Regions from separate parts of the Kurthia sp. FSL E2-0154 genome, predicted to be linked through region 2. Evidence: riboswitches for the same ligand, from Rfam matches in the RefSeq annotation. Region 2 holds a riboswitch; each other region holds the start of a gene.

Region 1 (6,109 bases), 1.7 Mb from region 2:
TGGTAATTGGCTAATTTATCAAATTTTGCAATCATTTTTTTTTGTAGTTCTTCATCATGTGTTGCAACAAGCTTTTCGACATCCGATGTTAATACTTCTTTTGACCATGCTTTCATCGTACGTTCTGAATCTGTAGAGAGACGACTCACTGTTGCATTCATATTCATATAGTAGTTAATGGAAGTAATGATTAAAGAGACTAAAATCGTAATAATCGATGCAAATAAAATACTTTTGGATTTTAATGACAAATATTTCATTGAATCTCCCTTGTCTCGTGGAATAATAATATACATAACCATACCACTTTATATTAAAGAAGTTAATACTTTCGGTTCAATTTTCACTAATTAAAATAAAACAAAAAGTGTACAAATAAAATGATTAGCATAGTATATATTACTTTACGAAATTGATAGAATTTGATGCATGCAAAAGATTTATAAGCATAAAAAGTAAAAATCCTTAGAATAATATATAATTCAATCATTCTAAGGATTCTTTAGATTTAAATTATTTTATGTTGAAAATTTGAGGTGAGTTAAAGTGAAATAGGTTGTTTTTTAATCTGGCTTCTTAATTGCTTTGCAGCACTTACCATATTTTTTAGTGCGTCAACGGTTTCTTTTTCGCGACGTGTTTTAAGTCCGCAGTCTGGATTAATCCAAAATCTTTCTTTTGGAATGATATTCAAACTATCTTCTAAAATCGTATACATTTCTTCTACACTCGGTACCCGTGGACTATGAATATCATATACACCTAAACCAATACCATAAGGATAAGGTGTATGCTGTAATGAGTGAATTAGTTCACCGTGACTACGTGAAGTTTCTAATGAAATAACATCTGCATCTAGTGCAACAATCGGTTCAATAAAATCATTAAATTCACAATAGCACATGTGTGTATGAATTTGCGTACTTGGTTGAACGGCAGCTGTAGCTAATTTAAATGCATTGATTGACCAATCTAGGTAATCTTGTTGACGCGACTGTCGTAATGGTAAACCTTCTCGTAAGGCAGGTTCATCGACTTGAATGATTTGGATACCACTTTTTTCGAGTGCAAGAATCTCTTTTTTAAGTGCAAGTGCAATTTGGATAGCGACTTTACTACGTTCGATGTCATCACGTACAAATGACCAATTTAAAATGGTGACAGGTCCCGTTAACATTCCTTTGACTAAACGATCTGTTTGTTCTTGAGCATCGGTTGTTTCTTTAACAGTCATCGGTTCAAGCCATTCAATATCGCCATAAATAATAGGGGGTTTTACACAACGCGAACCGTAAGATACAACCCAAGCTTTTTTAGTAAATGCAAACCCAGCTAGTTTTTCTCCGAAATATTCCACCATATCTGTTCGTTCAAATTCACCATGAACTAATACATCTAAATCTAAATCTTCTTGAATTTTAATCCAGCGATTTGTTTCTGCACGTAATTGAGTTTCATAAAGCTCTGTTGAAATTTCTTTTTTACGCCATTGCGAACGTATTTTTTTGATTTTTTCTGATTGTGGAAAGCTTCCAATAGTTGTTGTTGGAAAATCAGGTAAGCGTAATCTATTTTTTTGTGTAATAATACGTTCTTCGAAAAGCTGTGAACGATTAAAATCTTTCTTGTTAAGTTGTTTGATTTCTTGTGCAACAGTCGAGTTATTCCGAGATACATCGGTAGCTAGTTTTTCAATAACCATTAAATTTTCTTTTATTATAGATGGGGTTTCAAAAGATTGATTACGAATATAATAAGTGATATGACGCAATTCATCTAATTTTTCATCTGCAAATGCAAGTGCATTATATAAGACAGTTGGTAATGCTTTTTCAGCAGCAGTTGTGACAGGTGAATGTTGTAAATTACAAGAAGGTTGTAGCCACAATACTTTTGGCGAAACTAATTGTAAGATAGCTTCAACTTTTTGTGTGACCTCTTTTAAAGAGCTGACCCAAATATCACGACCATTAATAATGCCAGCAGCTAACACTTTATTTCCTGGGAAACTGTATTGCTTGATTGCTTGTAAATTATCTTTGTATCCATGAACAAAATCCAATCCAATACCTGCTACAGGTAGTTGTACAATTCTTTCATATTGTGGAATTGCTTCAAAATAAGTGGAAATCATTAAATTCGCACTTGGTACATGATCAGCTAATTGTTGATAGATCACATCAATTAATTGTAGTTGTTCTTCGTCTAACTCTTGCGTGAACATTGGTTCTTCAAGTTGAATCCATTCAGCTCCTGCATCTACAAGTTGTTGAATTACTTGTTCGTAAAGTGGTAATAGTTGCAAAATAAAAGACGCGACTGTTTTTTCACAATAGCCTTTTGTTAGCTGAATAAAAGAGTATGGACCAATAAATGTTGGTTTTGGATTTGTTGATAAAACAGATTTTGCTTCATTGAATAAATCAAGTAAGTAGTTGTGTCCTAATGATAGTTTTTGTTGTTCGTATTCTGGAACGATGTAATGATAGTTCGTATTAAACCATTTCGTCATTTCGCACGCAATGGTTGTGTCTGAACCACGTGCCATTGCATAATATGTTTTCAATGAAGGTTCTGATTCTAATGTATGATATCTCTCGGGAATTAGACGGAACATAAAAGCTAAATCTAACATACGATCATAATAAGTAAAGTCACCGACTGTTATTTGTTCAATTCCTTTATCTTGTTGTTTTAGTAAATTTGCTATGCGTTGATTTTTTAATTCTTTTTCAAATTGACTTTCTGAAAGTTGTTGATTCCAAAATTGTTCTACGGTTCTTTTCCATTCGCGGTTTTCACCAATATATGGATATCCAATCGTTGTACTTGATACAGTTGTCATTATAAAACCCTCCTTTTGAATTTACATAAACCAAAATAAAAAGACTATTTCTTAAAGGAAATAGTCTGAAGCGTTACCTATGCATACTGAAAAAGAGGAATAATTTCCCCGTCTATGCGCACAGAACACCACCTATCTCCACGTAGGCATTTGGTGTGTACTAGAAGATGGCTGGTCTCCTGACTTATGCTCAACATTTTTCAAGCCTTCCCATTAAAGAACAGTGGCGTTGTTTGAAAAACTCCCAATTACAGTTGCGGGACAGTGGCGAATTTACATCGCTCTTCCCATTTAAACTTATTTTCATAAGTACCATTTCTTACACGTTATGTAATTAGAGATTACTATAACATAAAACTATTAGAATAAAAAGAAAAAGAAGAATATTCAGAAAAACATATATAACTATTTCATCTGAGAGATTTAATTATTAGAAAGAACTTAGGAAATAAAAAAGTACTGTATATCAAACACGAAGAAGTAAATCAATATGAACGTGTAGAAAACCACCTTCAGCAAAAATAGCTTGAGCTGAAAATTTTACAGGAAAGTAGTTATTAGAAGTTTGAATTTATATCCATATGCTACTGACTTAATGTAACGGAAAAAAAGAAGAATTCTGTATGATTTTCAGGTGGCACTTCAGTTTGAATAGGATGGTACATAACTGTGAAAATATCATCTTATATGAGCATGAAAAATTGGAATCGCGCTATGGTGAGTTTCCGATTTTTCGTTGAGAACTCTAAAAGAGAAAAGTGAAATGTTTTGTCTCATCTTCTTTTCTTCTGATGAATATTTAGTCATTTAAAAACTACATCCTAATTTTTAGACATATCTAAAAATTAGAGATGTAGTTCAATCATACTTTTATAAAACTTCAGCTTCTTGAAACACCTTGCTTTGCAAATAGGTTAGTTTTTTGCCATGACTTCCGGTTTCTCTTTGACATCTTGATTCATCCAATAAATAAAAAAGCCAAGACTTGCATATGTTGAATAGTAACTAAGCGCAGGTACTTCAATTGGTAAGTCATCTTTTAGTGCAATCTCTTTACCTGTTAGTTGTACGAGACTATCACAAAAACGATTTTGAGAACCAGGTAGTATTTCTCCTTTAATAATGAGAGAGAAAATGAATTGATTTTGATAAATATATTCAAAAATAGCTAAATGGAGTCGTTCATCTGTAGCTGAAATTTTACCAAGCGCTTGATAACTTTCTCTAAAATAAGTGAGTAGTTCTGTAAGATAGTCATCAAAGATTGTACAAAGAAGATCATCTACATCTTTATAGTGGGAGTAGAATGTGACACGATTACACGTAGCTTGTTGTGCAACTTCCATTACTGAAAGTGAACGTAAATCATGTCCTTCTTTTAAAAGATGGATGAGTGCAGCTTTTAGTTTTTTCTGTGTGCGTAAAATTCTACGATCTTGTGAAGAAGACATCAAATCATTCCTTTCATAATGTCATTATGCCATTATTTCCATTTAACAGAAAGTTTATAATTACCTAAATTAAACTATGTGTAAATAAGTTGTGTTATAATTAATTTAAAATTAAATAGTTTATTATTAAAATATTTAACGATTTTCTATTGATGTTATGTATGAAAGTTTGTTAATTTACAAGTGTAGTTTATTTCTGAAAGATTTTAAGGAGGAGTTTTATAATGGCTCGTTTAGAAGGTAAAGTAGCAATTATTACAGGTTCAGCTCAAGGTATGGGAGCTGCACACGCAAAAAAATTCATCGAAGAAGGCGCGAAAGTCGTTCTTACTGATTTAAATGAAGAAAAAGGTAACGCACTTGCTGCAGAACTTGGCGAAAACGCTATTTTCGTAAAACAAAACGTTGCAAACGAAGAAGATTGGAAAAATGTTGTAGCGAAAGCTGAAGAAGCGTTCGGTCCAGTAAACGTACTAGTAAACAATGCTGGTATTACGATGGCTAAATCAATCACTGATACTTCAGTAGAAGATTACCGTAAAATCGTTGAAATCAACCAAGTTTCTGTATTCTTAGGTATCAAATCAGTTGTTTCTTCAATGGAAAAAGCTGGTCAAGGTACAATCGTAAACATTTCTTCACTTAACGGTTTAGTTGGTGGCGCTGTAGGTTACACCGATACTAAATTTGCTGTACGTGGTATTACAAAAGCAGCAGCTCTTGAGTTAGCTCCTAAAAACATCCGCGTAAACTCTGTACACCCAGGCGTAATCGCTACTCCAATGGTTGTTCAAGAAGATACAAAAGCTGCTGTTGAAGCATTTGCTAAACATATTCCACTTGGTCGCGTTGCTGAATCAGAAGAAGTTTCTAACTTAGTTCTTTACTTAGCTTCTGAAGAATCAAGCTACTCAACTGGTTCAGAATTCATCGTTGATGGCGGTATGTCAGCACGTTAATTCGTTTTACCAAACATTTATAGCTTCTATTGATTTTTTCCTATTGTATCTTGTGGTATTAGCAGGTAGAGAATCTTTAAAAAGAGGGATTGCGCATTGGCGTAGTCCCTCTTTTTATATAAAAATATGTGTTTGACATGATGATAAGAAGTCGTTATATTTATGCGGAACCGATACCATATAAGTTTCAAGGGAAATGAAAAGATACCGACAATTCGAAATATGGCAAAGGAAGCGGGTGTGTCTTCAACTCTTGTTTCACGTTATCTAAATAAAAATGGGCATGTAAGTGAAGAAGCGAAGAAATCCATTCATACGGCAATTGAGTTACTACATTATCGCCCTAATGAAATAGCACGTTCACTTGCGACGAAGAAAAGCCAACTGGTTGTTTTGCTTGTTCCAGATATTACGAATCCTTTTTTCAGAATTAGCAAAAGCAATCGAAGAACAATGCTACCAATATGAATTGTTAATGATTCTTTGTAATATCGGAAATGAACGAATAGCAGGATTTTATTCTTGCGCACAAACATTACAAACAGACGAAGTAATCAGTACGTATAAAGTGGAAGTGGTAAAAAATTCTGTGTTCGAAAAACTACAAAATCGAACATATAAAGCAATCTTTTCAAGTAGCGATGTGATAGCAGTTAGCGCGTTAAAAGCGATTCAACAAATGAATTTACGTATTCCAGAAAAAATTCAGTTGATTGGCTATGATGGTATTCGCATGACGGAATGGACAACACCAACAATTACAACGATTGCTCAACAAATTGCACAAAACGGGCAACGGGCTGTGCGCTGTTTATGGAAGCAAATGCAAAATGAGGATATTCTAGAACGTCACC
Region 2 (6,109 bases):
AATACAAACCATTTATAGCTGATGGCTGGCATAACTTCATGGAAGAATTCACTACATGATGTAATTAAGCCAATACTTGTTTTTAAACAAGCTAAAATAATGATAATCGCTAGTAAAATCCCACCGAATGAACCGAAGAAGTGTTTCGCAACAGCTGCAAAAATTAAGCCGCCATTTTCAAATGTTCCAACAGCGCCAACACTTGTACCGCCCATGTATGTGATAAATCCATAAATAATCATCATTAAAGCCATTGCGAAAATTCCCGATTTCCAAGTCGCCATCGCAATATCTTTCGTACTGGTAATACCACGACTCTTAATCGCATTAATTACGACGATCCCAAACGCAAGTGATGCTAGTGCATCCATCGTATTGTATCCGCCTTTAAAACCTGTCATAAAGGCTTGATTCACATAGTCACCTACTGGTTTTTCAAAACTCCCCATCGGATTAACAACACTGACAATAATTAAGATAAATAAGAACACTAAGAATGCAGGTGTTAAATATTTACCGATATAATCCATTACTTTTGCTGGATTTAGTGAGAAGTAATACACAACTAAAAAGAATACAAAACTAAAAATGCCTAAAAATAATGATACTTGATCTGGATTTAAGAATGGTTCTAACCCTACTGTGAACGATACAGTCGCTGTACGCGGAATCGCAAAGAATGGTCCAATCGTTAAATATAGTACAACTGAAAATACAAGACCGAATAGTGGATGCACTCGATTCCCTAAGTCTCGTAAACCATTACTTCCTGATAAACCAATTGCTAGAATTCCCATGAACGGCAAACCGATTGCTGTAACTAGGAAACCAATTAAAGCCCACCAGAATTGCGTACCAGCCATCTGTCCAAGTTCGATTGGGAAAATTAAGTTCCCTGCCCCGAAGAACATACCGAATAACATCGTACCGATGATGGCGTATGTTGAAAATGGTACTTTTGCTTGCATATTTTTCCTCCTTATGACTTAAATCGTCTATTTAATATTGTAATTAGAGTATATTAACAATTTACTACAGACAATACAAGATGAACAGAGAATAAAGAGAAAGAATAAACGAAAAATAGATAATTTTGTATAATTTTTAGACTATTTTGTATTTTTTGAGTATGAAAAAGTGTCGCTCTATCATTTATTTAAATTAAGATAAACGAATATGCATTAAGCTCATAACTCTATTTCCATTTGATTTTCCCATTCGCCTATCACTAAATTAAGTGCATCTTCTTCATCTGTAAATCTAAAATAAATAGGTAAAGGCAATGTAACCATGGCTTTATCAAAGCCTTTTTTCACCCAATCACTTACTTCTTTCATCGTAATTTCTTCTAAATCATGATCATCAAAAAAATTAACAAATTTTTCAAACTGATCCCCTGTGTCAAACTTTTTATACAACCTAAAAGGACCAACTAAATAAATGCCATCGCTATATCCACTATTTTCACTAACTTGATTAACACCATGATACTCATACTATCTCACCCAATTAAGAATCGATTTATCATCTGTACCAATCGATCTCGCTATTGTATATAAACTTTCCGTACCGTTTATATACCTTAAAGCGGCTTGTATTTTTTCTTCTGATGAATATTTTGCCATATAAAAACTGCACCTCCAATTAGTAGATGTGTCTAATAATTGAGGTGCAATTCAATCATACGGGATTTGTTCATTCAGATCAATTTCCGCTTCGAAAAACGAATAGCGGTAGGCAAGAAAAGAACGCAACGTCCTGTTGCAAATCTTGCCCCACTACATCACGTAGCGTTCGGGCATGGCTTCAAACTCCTCGTCACTGCGTTCCTGTGAGGTTTTCAGCTCACGCTATTCCCGCAGGAGTCGTTTTCTACGCGTTCAATTGATTTGATTATTCGTATTTGAGACATATTATTTTGTTCTGTACCAGGCTTTTTTCTATCAACTTTCTAAGTCTTACTTTATTCAATAAAGTATCCTTATAATTATAATTTTAATCCTCTAAATCGTATTCTAACTTTGAATAATAATAACTTGTATCAAAATTAAGATTTATTAATTTGCCTAAGTCATAACTTTTTTGTTTATAAATTTCTTTCATAAATTGTAAGAAAATATAACGACAACCATATAACTCACTTATTGAATCTAAATCTTCTCGTAAATCGATATAATCAATTTCATCACCTAAAGAATCATGTGTAATTGTTTCAAATTCTAAATTCGTATGCCACATGAAATCTAAAAACCCTTGTAAAACAGCTTTTTTATACTCATCTAATGAAAAAGTAGCAAATACTTGTTTTTTATAATGAAATTCAACTGTTTTTTTATGATAAAAAATTCTAATTTTAAAATTATCCATAACATAATCGTCTGCATAAAATATTAGATGATCGAGTTTTTCAATAGATTTATCTTTTGGTAATAAAGTTAAAACCAAATTATACCAAAACCTATATAATTCAAATACTTCTGTATTAAAAGGCAAGGGTTTTCCATCTACACAAAAAACTACTTTACCTCCAGGATATCCTCCAGATCGTCCAAACTCATAATTAAATACATCTAAACCTTCTAAATGGGTCATTTCTATGTAGCCTGGGTACTCTTGATTTTTATTTAACTCTTCTTTTTCAGGGGGATTGTAATATACGATTTAATTTCTAATTTCATATGTTTTACTCCTTAATTTCAAGGTTTAGGATAAAAAGAAGATACTGTTAGTTTCCCTTTTTTATCAACGTATATAGCTAATTTATAAGTAACTTTATTTATTTTTTTAGTTACTATTGAATCATTTATTCATAGTGGCAGAATTACGTATCGTTCGTAGTACAACACAAAAAAACAGTGGAATGATTCAAACATCTCCATCGGTTTTTCGTCGTACTGTGAGTATGTAATCCATATTGTGTTCGCATACTCAAACACCTCCTATCCGCGTAGGTTTTTGGTTGTACTCGAAGATTGGCAGGTCTCCTGGCTCGTATTCAATGCACTTTTCACCTTCCCATCTCATAAGACAGTGGTTTATCGAAAAGCACTCCTACTTACAGTTGCGGGACAGCGACGGACTTTCACCGTTCTTCCCTTTTAAACAAGTGCCATACACTTGTACCAACTTCTATTATTCCGTTTGATTTTATTATACAAGAAAAGAAAACAGGCTGGGACAAAACATGTCATTTTCATTTTTTTAGCGTTCGCAACGAAAAACTGGAACCGTGCTACAGCGCGATTCCAGTTTTTCTTATGCTCATATAGGATGTGTTTTTTGCCCTTATGTCCCAGCCTGTTTTCACGTTCTATTTAAATTCTTTCGTATAATGCCAATATTCATCATCTCGTTGCATACCGATATCTTCATATAGTTTTTGAGCAGCTACATTATCTGGATGTGTCTCAAGCGTGATGTACGCTGCACCCATCTGTTCACAAAATACAAATGCTTCCTCCATCAAGGCTCTCGCCGCACCTAACTTTCGGTGAGACTCCTCAACGAATAAATCGTTTAAAATATATGCGCGTTTTAATGCAAGTGATGAAAAACTTGGATAGAGTTGCGTAAATCCAATTGCTTTTCCTTCATGTTCTGCATATAAAATGATGGCATCATCGTTTGTTAAACGCTTTTTAATAAAAGTCACCACTTCTTGTTCTTCAAATTGGCGACCATAAAACTGTAAGTATCCTTGAAATAATGGCACAACCTTTTCTAGATCTGCTTTCGTTGCATATTGAATTTCCACATCATCCACCCCTTTTCCTTATTGTACCAAAATGCAGCTTTTTTAAAATAAAAAAAAGAACCGTATATGCACGATTCTTTCTGTTTTTAAACTTATTGTTGTTTTTCAATCCATAATGCAAACGCATCATTCGTTTCTGCTTGACGTTCAACGTGCTGCAATTGAACCTCACGTTCTTCACGTGGTAAAGCAAGCTGTGCATAGACATGTGATGTTCCAAGACCTGCTTGTTCTTCTTCTGAAGAATAGGCATAATATACATCTTTAAAGTTTGCCCAGTAAATCGCACCCATACACATCGAGCATGGTTCACCACTTGTATATAGCTGACAATCCAATCAATCTGTTGTTTGTAACTTTTCTGTTGCACGACGAATCGCGAGTAGTTCAGCGTGTGCTGTTGGGTCATGTGTTTCTAACACTTCATTCACACCAACTGCTACAATGGCATCATCTTTGACAATGATGGCACCGAAAGGCTTTCCACCATTCACTGTATTCTCATATGCTAGTTCAATTATTTTTGCATCCACTGTTCTTTTGTCATCTGTGTACCTCCGAATTTGCCTATTTTGCTCTCATATTATATGAAAAAAACATTTATTTAGACAATCGCTATATGTTTACTTCGAATCACTTTTTAACGATAGAACAAATTAACCCATCACCGATTGGTAGTAGTACTGAAAATAGATGTGGGTGCTGTGATACATATTCATTATATTCACGCATAATACGTGTACGTTCTTGTAAATGTTCAGGTAAAGAATCTTTAACCGTTTCGTCTGCTACGCCACCTAGCACTAATACATTATCCATAACAATAACTGCCCCATCTTCTGCAATGTCTACACACGCATCTAAATAATGTTTATAACGCTCTTTATCCGCGTCAATAAGGAAGAAATCGAATGTTTTTTGGTCTTCTTTTAACTGCTTCAAAGATGTTAACGCATCTCCAATACGATAGTCTACAACTTCGCCGTATCCTGCGCGCATAAGGTTTTCTTTCGCTAGTTTTGCATATTCTGGTTCTAACTCTAATGATAGGAGTGTGCCACCTTCTGCTAAACCTCGCGCAATACAGAGACCACTATAACCACCTAAAGCACCTATTTCTAATGCTTTTTTTGATTGCTTTAATGTCGCAAGAAGCGTCAGCCATTTTCCTGTCGCATTTGAAACCGAGATATTTTTCATACCATGTTCTTCAATTGTTTTTAAAATATGTTGTAAATGCTCATCTTCATTTCCAAAGTACCTATCTGCGTATTTATTTACTTGTTCCATCATTCGTTTTCCCCCTCCTCTATTTCAGAGCGTTCCACTTGAAAGACATTTTTAAACTCTTCGATAATCATTTCAACAGCTTTCAATTCGCCCTCAATCACTGGTCGACTGTTCGCAAATTCTTCCCGCTGTAGTTGATCCTTTAATGTTTCTTGTTTCACATAGAGCATCTCCAAAAAGCCAAGTGCGCGTTTACGACGAAATGTTTGAGCACGATGTTCTTCTCCACCACGATGATCTCGATCATTTGGCTTTTCTCCCCGACGATATTCTCGCATTTTCATCTTTGAATAGCTCCTTTCCAAAATGAAAAGTATTCATCTTCACTTATTCAATCGACACGTCCACACCGTATTGGCGCATGTTTAATGTGCGAGCGATGCCTTGTGAAGCAAAGTTATCCCATGTTGTACTATAGAGTGCGACGCGTCCTTGGCGTTGCACATCTCTTGCCCACGCTTGCGCCACTGCTGCACCGTATCCTTTTCCTCTTGATTTAGGATGTGTATAGACGCTTGCTTCAGCTGCTACTGCACTTTGTCTAGCTGTACAACAAATTGATGCAATACGATCTAATTCCATGACTACATAACAAGGTTGCTTCATATCAAAATTCATATAAGTGAATAGAAAATCGTCTTTTAACCTTTCTTTATGTTGCTCCGTTACGTGTAAAACCTTAGGTGAGATTTCTTCAATTGTAGGGAACACATAGGTTGGTCCCATACGAAATTCATGTAAATCTGCGCGATTCATTAGCTGATGAATTAAATCCACAAGTAAATCTTCATCTGCATCTTGAATCGTATTTTCTAAACGTTTTTTAAATACTTCATCTACTCGCGAGGAAAAGCGCGTTTGCTTCCCATCTCTCGTTACGCCAATATGAACTGTAGGTGCTGGTTCAAATGGTGGTTCATTCATTACCGTCAATGCACCTACTTCATTTTGTTGGTACAGTACATCTAAATGTAATTGCATTAAATCTTCATCACGCACGTTCATCACTCCCTTTTGGATTTATGAAATGGCTTGTTTAATATGCGCTAAATGGTGATTGCCATG
Region 3 (6,109 bases), 1.3 Mb from region 2:
AATTAGTACTGCCACTTATTGTTGTAGATATTACAGCTCAAGTACAAAAGAATCCAGGTCACACGGTAACGATTGAAGACATCCTCTCATTTGAGGATCAAAATGGCATCATTGAAGCCGACTCATTTGTCGCATTACGCACAGACTGGTCGAAGCGCTGGCCCGACCATGATACCTTTAATAATATTGATGAAGCAGGCGTGGCTCATGTGCCAGGTTGGTCTGTCGAAGTATTATCTTTTTTATTCAAAGAACGAGGCATTAAAGCGATTGGTCATGAAACATTTGATACAGATTCGAGTGAAGAATATCGAAAACATGGCTCATTAGCCGCAGAGTATTTCGTTTTAGAACAAGATACGTATCAAGTCGAACTTTTAACGAATTTAGATCAACTTCCGGCAAAGGGGGCAGTTATCTTTAATATCGTGGCTAAACCTGAAAAAGCATCCGGTTTTCCCGTACGCTCATTTGCGATTACACCGAATTAATAATGGCTCATTCGCCTTAAACTATACAGACTCATTTGTCGTGGAACACCTTGTCATCTCAAGGTGTTTTTTTGTTTTAAAAATAATATTATTATGTAAACTAAATATTTTGTTGAATTTTCAGAAAATTAGTTGACACCTCTTTTCTTCTGTTATATATTAAATACAACAAGTAAAACTGTTATATAACAAAAGGAGAGATGTTTAATGGAACACTTTATGGAAGGTTATCAGACGTATTGTCAAGCTTGCGAAAACTATGGGTTGGAGTCGATGAATTACCATTTATATGTCAAACAATTAACAGAGGAGCAATTGTATGCATTTAATGAGTATAAGAGAGACGCCACAATTCAAGAGATTAGCTAGGTATTAAACCTCTATTTTCCACTTAATGTGTAAAGTAGAGGTTTTTGTATGTCCTAAGACCTTCTTTTACGAAAAGTTATTTACTTTTTTTATAGAGTATGGAATACTTTCTATTAAGATAATTGAATATTCTTTCAGGTGAGAGTACTAGTTTTAGGCTAGATAATAGGGAAAACGGTGAAAATCCGATGCAGCCCCGCTACTGTAATATGGGATGAAATGACATACAAACACTGTGTTTATACGGGAAGTTGTCAAAGTAATATGATCATAGAGCCAGGAGACCTGCTTTCATCATTCGTTTCAATCTTCGAGGGGTGGATTAGACGCACGTATGTATAATTGTTGTTACATAATTCTTCATGTCTTCGGAACGTGAGCTTTTCGTGTTAGCTAATCCTCCAAATCAAAACCATTTGGGGGTTATTTTTATGTTTAAATCAAAATGGGTGATTCCAGCAACATTATCAGCAGCTTTAGTCGTTTCAGCTGTACCAGCAACGGCTTTACAAGCAGAAGCAAAAGTACCAACAGTTAAAAAAGTTGATGTAGCGAATACATTAAAAGCAACATCGAACTATTATTATTCATTACCAGATGTATCAACACCAACTTACCAAAGTTCAGATGCAGTACTTAATTTTGCGCGTTCAAATTACGCTGTAAGTAAAGATTACTACACAACATTCTATAAAGATGTTGAACGTGAATTAAAGAAGCAAAAAGGTCAATTTAATAGCTCGCCAGGCGCATTATCAAAAATAATTTTAGCGATTACTGCCATCGGTAAAGATCCGAAAAATGTGGCGGGTTATAACTTAATTAACTTATTAGGTGATAAATTAGTAGCAGGTAAAGCAGCGAAAAGTTTATACATCACAGATTATTTATATGTATTACGTGCTTTAGAAGCGAAAGATTATAGCTTCCCAGCAGGTACAAAATACGCTGACTTCTCACGTAAATCTATGGTTGATTATTTAGTAAGCACACAATTTGAAAATGGCGGCTTCTCATGGGCTGAAGACGTTGAAAACGGCGTGAGTGTCGACATGACTGCTATGGTGTTAAGTGCTCTTGCGAACTATGATTCAGACCCAGCCGTTAAAGCGTCAATTCGTAAAGGTTTAGATTATATGTCAAGTCAATTAACAGATGTTGCAGGTTACAGTCCATGGGGCGGTAATAGTGTCGATTCACAAGCACAAGTGGTCATCGCTCTAACAGAGAATGGCATTAATCCAAAAACAGCACGTTCATTTATTAAAAATGGTCAATGGGCTGTGTCAAATATGTTATTAAACTTTGATGCAACAACAGGTGGTTTTAAAATAACACCAGATCAAAAAAGTCCACAACTATTTGCAACAACAAGTGCAATTTTAGGTCTTGTTGCGTATGATCGCTATGCATCAGATAAAAATACATTCTTTGATTTAACAGATGCAAAAGCTTCTTCTTTAAAGTATGATACAACTGCACCAAAATCATTAAGTGTTACAAAAGTGGCGAACACAACAAAAACAATTTCAGGTACGACAGAACCATATGCAACGGTTACAATCTATAATGGTTCGAAAAAATTAGCAGCAGTTCAAGCAGATGCAAAAGGTAAATTCTCATATCCAGTAAAAACTGCGTTCAAGGCGAATGCGACAGTGAAATTCTATGTAACCGACTTAGCTAGTAATAAGAGCAAAGCCATTACACAAAAAGTGGCTGATCGTTTAACACCTGCAACACCAAAAGTAAGTAAACTTGTAAAAGGCGCTAAAAAAGTAACCGGATCAACAACAAAAGGTGCAACAGTATATGCGAAAATTGGAAACAAAACATATAAAGCAACTGCCAGCACAAAAACAGGTTCTTTCTCAATTAAAGTGCCAACATTAAAAGAAAAAACAAAAGTAAAAGTGTATGCGAAAAAATCAAATTACACAAGTAAATCCGTTACAGTTGCAGTAAAAAGCAAATAAGATTTACACATAGCGAATAAGGGTTGCTCTAAGATGTAAATCTTGGAACAGCCCTATTGCTATCTTAAAAGGAGGGACAACATGAAAAGTAAAATTATACTATTTGCGCTATCTGCAACCTTACTTTTAACAGGCTGTAAAGTGCAAACCGCACAGCAATATGAAAATGAGCAAGAGGAAGAAGCGAAAAAAGTCGTTGTTCTAAATGACGAAGAACAGAAAAAAGTAAAAGAAAAAACAAAAGAAACGGCGCAAGATGATAAAGGTTCTGTAACGAAAGAAGTGGCTACTACATCTGAAAACGACACGACAACGTCAACGAATTCGTCCATTTCTACAGTAGAGAAACCAACATCGACACCATCTCAAACACAAAAAACAGAGGCAAAAAAGGAAATAATAACATCTAATAAGACCTCTAAAGAACAACCAACAAAAAAAGAAAAACCAGTCAAAAAAGACGAAGCGAAAAAAGAAACGACGGTAACGAAAAAACCGGAGGCAACGACTTCTACACCGAAGCCATCGACACCAAAACCGTCAACACCTGAAAAACCTATAGAAAAACCAGTGAAAAAAGAGTATGCAACGATTACAATTGGCATGCGTACATTACTAAATCCTGATCATTATGAGCTATTACCGAAAAACCTACAAAGTGAACAATATGTACCAGCAAGTGGCGTACTACTAAATAACGCAAAAATTGAAATTAAAGAAGGCGATACAGCTTGGGATGCCATTTCAAAACTACGTTCAAAATACGGTATTTATATTAATTACGAAAAAAATCCAATGTACGGTATTTATATTATCGGGATTAATCATATAAACGAAAAACAAGCAGGTTCATTAAGTGGCTGGATGTATACAGTTAACGGTGTAAAAGCACCTGTTGGCGTAGGTAATTATCAACTTGAAGATGGTGACCGCATTGAGTTGCAATATACAACTAATGGTGGAACGGACTTAGGGTGGTAGTTAGATGAAATCACTTCATGATTTTCACCCGCTCGTTATTTTCAGTTACTTTTTCGCTGTTATTGGTTTAACAATGTTTTATATGCATCCTATTCTGCTTATAATTAGTTTTACGGGTGCAACTGTCACAAGCTTTCTTTTATTAAAGAAAAGTTTTTTGAAATCGATTAAATGGCTGCTTCCATTCATGTTGGTAGCAGCTATTTTAAACCCTTTACTCATTCATGAAGGCGAAACAGCGATTCTCTATATCAATGAACAACCGATTACAGTCGAAGCTATTGTTTATGGATTTGCTGCTTCTGTCATGTTAATCGCCATTATCTTTTGGTTTAGTGCATTTAATGCGGTCATGACATCTGATAAATTTTTATATTTATTTACGAAAATATCCCCTGCTGTGGCATTACTGATCTCATTAACGATGCGCCTCGTTCCTTTATTTGGTCATCAAATTAAGAAGATTATGTATGCGCAGCGTGCGATTGGCATGGACCCTAGTTCAGGTTCGGTTTGGCATCGTATTAAAGCTGGAACTCGTATTTTATCCATCCTTATCTCTTGGGCTTTAGAAAGTGCAATTGAAACAGCCGATTCGATGAAAGCACGCGGCTACGGATTAAAGGGGCGCTCAACTTTTTCATTATTTCGCTTTGATCGATTAGATGGATTTGCACTCAGCGGTATTTTTATTTTATTTATCATTCAATTACTATGTAGCTATTTCGGTTGGAATGAATTCTACTACTATCCAACGTTCTCACCAATCGTTTGGAATGGTCCGATGATTTTCATGACCATTAGTTATGGTATACTCGTGTCACTACCTATTTTTATTGAAGTACTGGAGGCATTCAAATGGCGCTCATTGAAATCAATCAATTAATGTTTAGTTATCCACTTGCAACAAAACCAACTTTAAAAGACATCTCTCTTGAAATTGAAGCAGGTGAATTCGTCGTATTATGCGGAACATCAGGATGTGGTAAGAGTACATTATTAAAGCATTTAAAACGTGAATTAACGCCACATGGTCAAACGTCTGGAACGATTCATTTCAATGGTGTCGCTTTACAAGACTTGCCTCAGCGTGAAGCAGCCAGTCAAATTGGTTATGTACTTCAAAAACCTGAACTACAAATTGTAACGGATAAAGTATGGCATGAATTAAGTTTTGGTCTTGAAAATCTCGGTTACGATTCCATGACAATCCGTCGTCGCGTTGCTGAAATGGCAAGCTTCTTCGGTATTCAAACATGGTTCCGAAAAAATACAACAGACTTATCAGGTGGTCAAAAACAGCTGCTCAATTTAGCGAGTATTATGGTGATGCAACCACAACTACTGATTCTAGATGAACCTACATCACAACTCGACCCGATTGCAGCGAGTGAATTTATCGCAACACTTCAAAAGCTCAATAAAGAACTCGGTTTAACGATTGTGCTTGTTGAACACCGATTAGAGGAAGTATATCCGATTGCAGATCGTGTCATTATTTTAGATGCAGGTGAAATTATTGCAAATGATACACCGATTAAAGCGGCGACACGTTTACGTCATGTTGATGCACATCATCCGATGTTACTAGGTTTGCCAACGCCACTTCGTGTACATCATGCACTTAAGCAATCAGATGAAACACCTTTAACGATTCGTGACGGACGCACATGGCTTGAAAAGCATTACGAAAAAGACCATAAGCAAATTCAAGAAGCAGAGCCTTCTGGAGAAGTCGTACTAGATGTGCAAGATTTATGGTTTCGCTATGACCGTCATGCAGAAGATTTAATTCGAGGATTGAATTTCCAGCTCCATCAAGGTGAATTTCTAAGTATTGTTGGTGGAAACGGGACGGGTAAATCCACAACACTCGGCTTAATTACAGGGCTACTAAAGCCACATCGAGGAAAAGTAACGATTTTTAATAAACTGCTTAAAAAATATGCGAAAAAAGAATTGTATCAAGGTATGATTTCGATGCTACCACAAGATCCAACAACATTGCTTGTCGAAAAAGAAGTGCAACTTGAACTCGCCATGATGTCAAAAGATCAAGCAGCTATTGATCGCGTAATTGACTTACTTCAAATTCGCCATCTACTTGCTCAACATCCATATGATTTAAGCGGTGGTGAGCAGCAAAAAGTCGCACTTGGAAAAGTACTACTTAAAAATCCAAAAATCTTAGTACTAGATGAGCCAACGAAGGGGCTAGACGGTGAATCTAAACAAGTATTAGCTCGTATTCTACATGACTTACAAAGTCAAGGGACATCAATTTTAATGGTG

The links. A riboswitch is a leader RNA that binds a small molecule or an ion and turns the genes downstream of it on or off. The one in region 2 is predicted to bind cobalamin.
Region 1: another riboswitch for cobalamin. It lies ahead of metE (5-methyltetrahydropteroyltriglutamate--homocysteine S-methyltransferase); the one in region 2 lies ahead of MHB75_RS11675 (hypothetical protein).
Region 3: another riboswitch for cobalamin. It lies ahead of MHB75_RS05320 (Ig-like domain-containing protein); the one in region 2 lies ahead of MHB75_RS11675 (hypothetical protein).

The regions. Positions count from the first base shown of each region.
Region 1 is NZ_JBBOPO010000001.1:628,992-635,100, forward strand. Features, by position in the region: gene MHB75_RS02995 (hypothetical protein) at 1-260, opposite strand, end outside; gene metE (5-methyltetrahydropteroyltriglutamate--homocysteine S-methyltransferase) at 542-2,845, opposite strand; cobalamin riboswitch at 2,998-3,177, opposite strand; gene MHB75_RS03005 (TetR/AcrR family transcriptional regulator) at 3,760-4,296, opposite strand; gene MHB75_RS03010 (glucose 1-dehydrogenase) at 4,521-5,255, shown strand; gene MHB75_RS03015 (LacI family DNA-binding transcriptional regulator) at 5,478-5,723, shown strand; gene MHB75_RS03020 (substrate-binding domain-containing protein) at 5,653-6,109, shown strand, end outside.
Region 2 is NZ_JBBOPO010000001.1:2,352,482-2,358,590, forward strand. Features, by position in the region: gene brnQ (branched-chain amino acid transport system II carrier protein) at 1-968, opposite strand, end outside; gene MHB75_RS11670 (hypothetical protein) at 1,188-1,418, opposite strand; gene MHB75_RS11675 (hypothetical protein) at 1,996-2,592, opposite strand; cobalamin riboswitch at 2,958-3,142, opposite strand; gene MHB75_RS11680 (GNAT family N-acetyltransferase) at 3,311-3,754, opposite strand; partial or broken gene MHB75_RS11685 (nucleoside deaminase) at 3,847-4,287, opposite strand; gene MHB75_RS11690 (O-methyltransferase) at 4,388-5,047, opposite strand; gene MHB75_RS11695 (hypothetical protein) at 5,044-5,328, opposite strand; gene MHB75_RS11700 (GNAT family N-acetyltransferase) at 5,372-6,043, opposite strand; gene MHB75_RS11705 (YfiT family bacillithiol transferase) at 6,065-6,109, opposite strand, start outside.
Region 3 is NZ_JBBOPO010000001.1:1,094,603-1,100,711, reverse strand. Features, by position in the region: gene MHB75_RS05330 (cyclase family protein) at 1-491, shown strand, start outside; gene MHB75_RS05325 (transcriptional regulator) at 699-860, shown strand; cobalamin riboswitch at 986-1,167, shown strand; gene MHB75_RS05320 (Ig-like domain-containing protein) at 1,292-2,836, shown strand; gene MHB75_RS05315 (DUF4430 domain-containing protein) at 2,918-3,817, shown strand; gene MHB75_RS05310 (energy-coupling factor transporter transmembrane component T) at 3,822-4,703, shown strand; gene MHB75_RS05305 (ABC transporter ATP-binding protein) at 4,676-6,109, shown strand, end outside.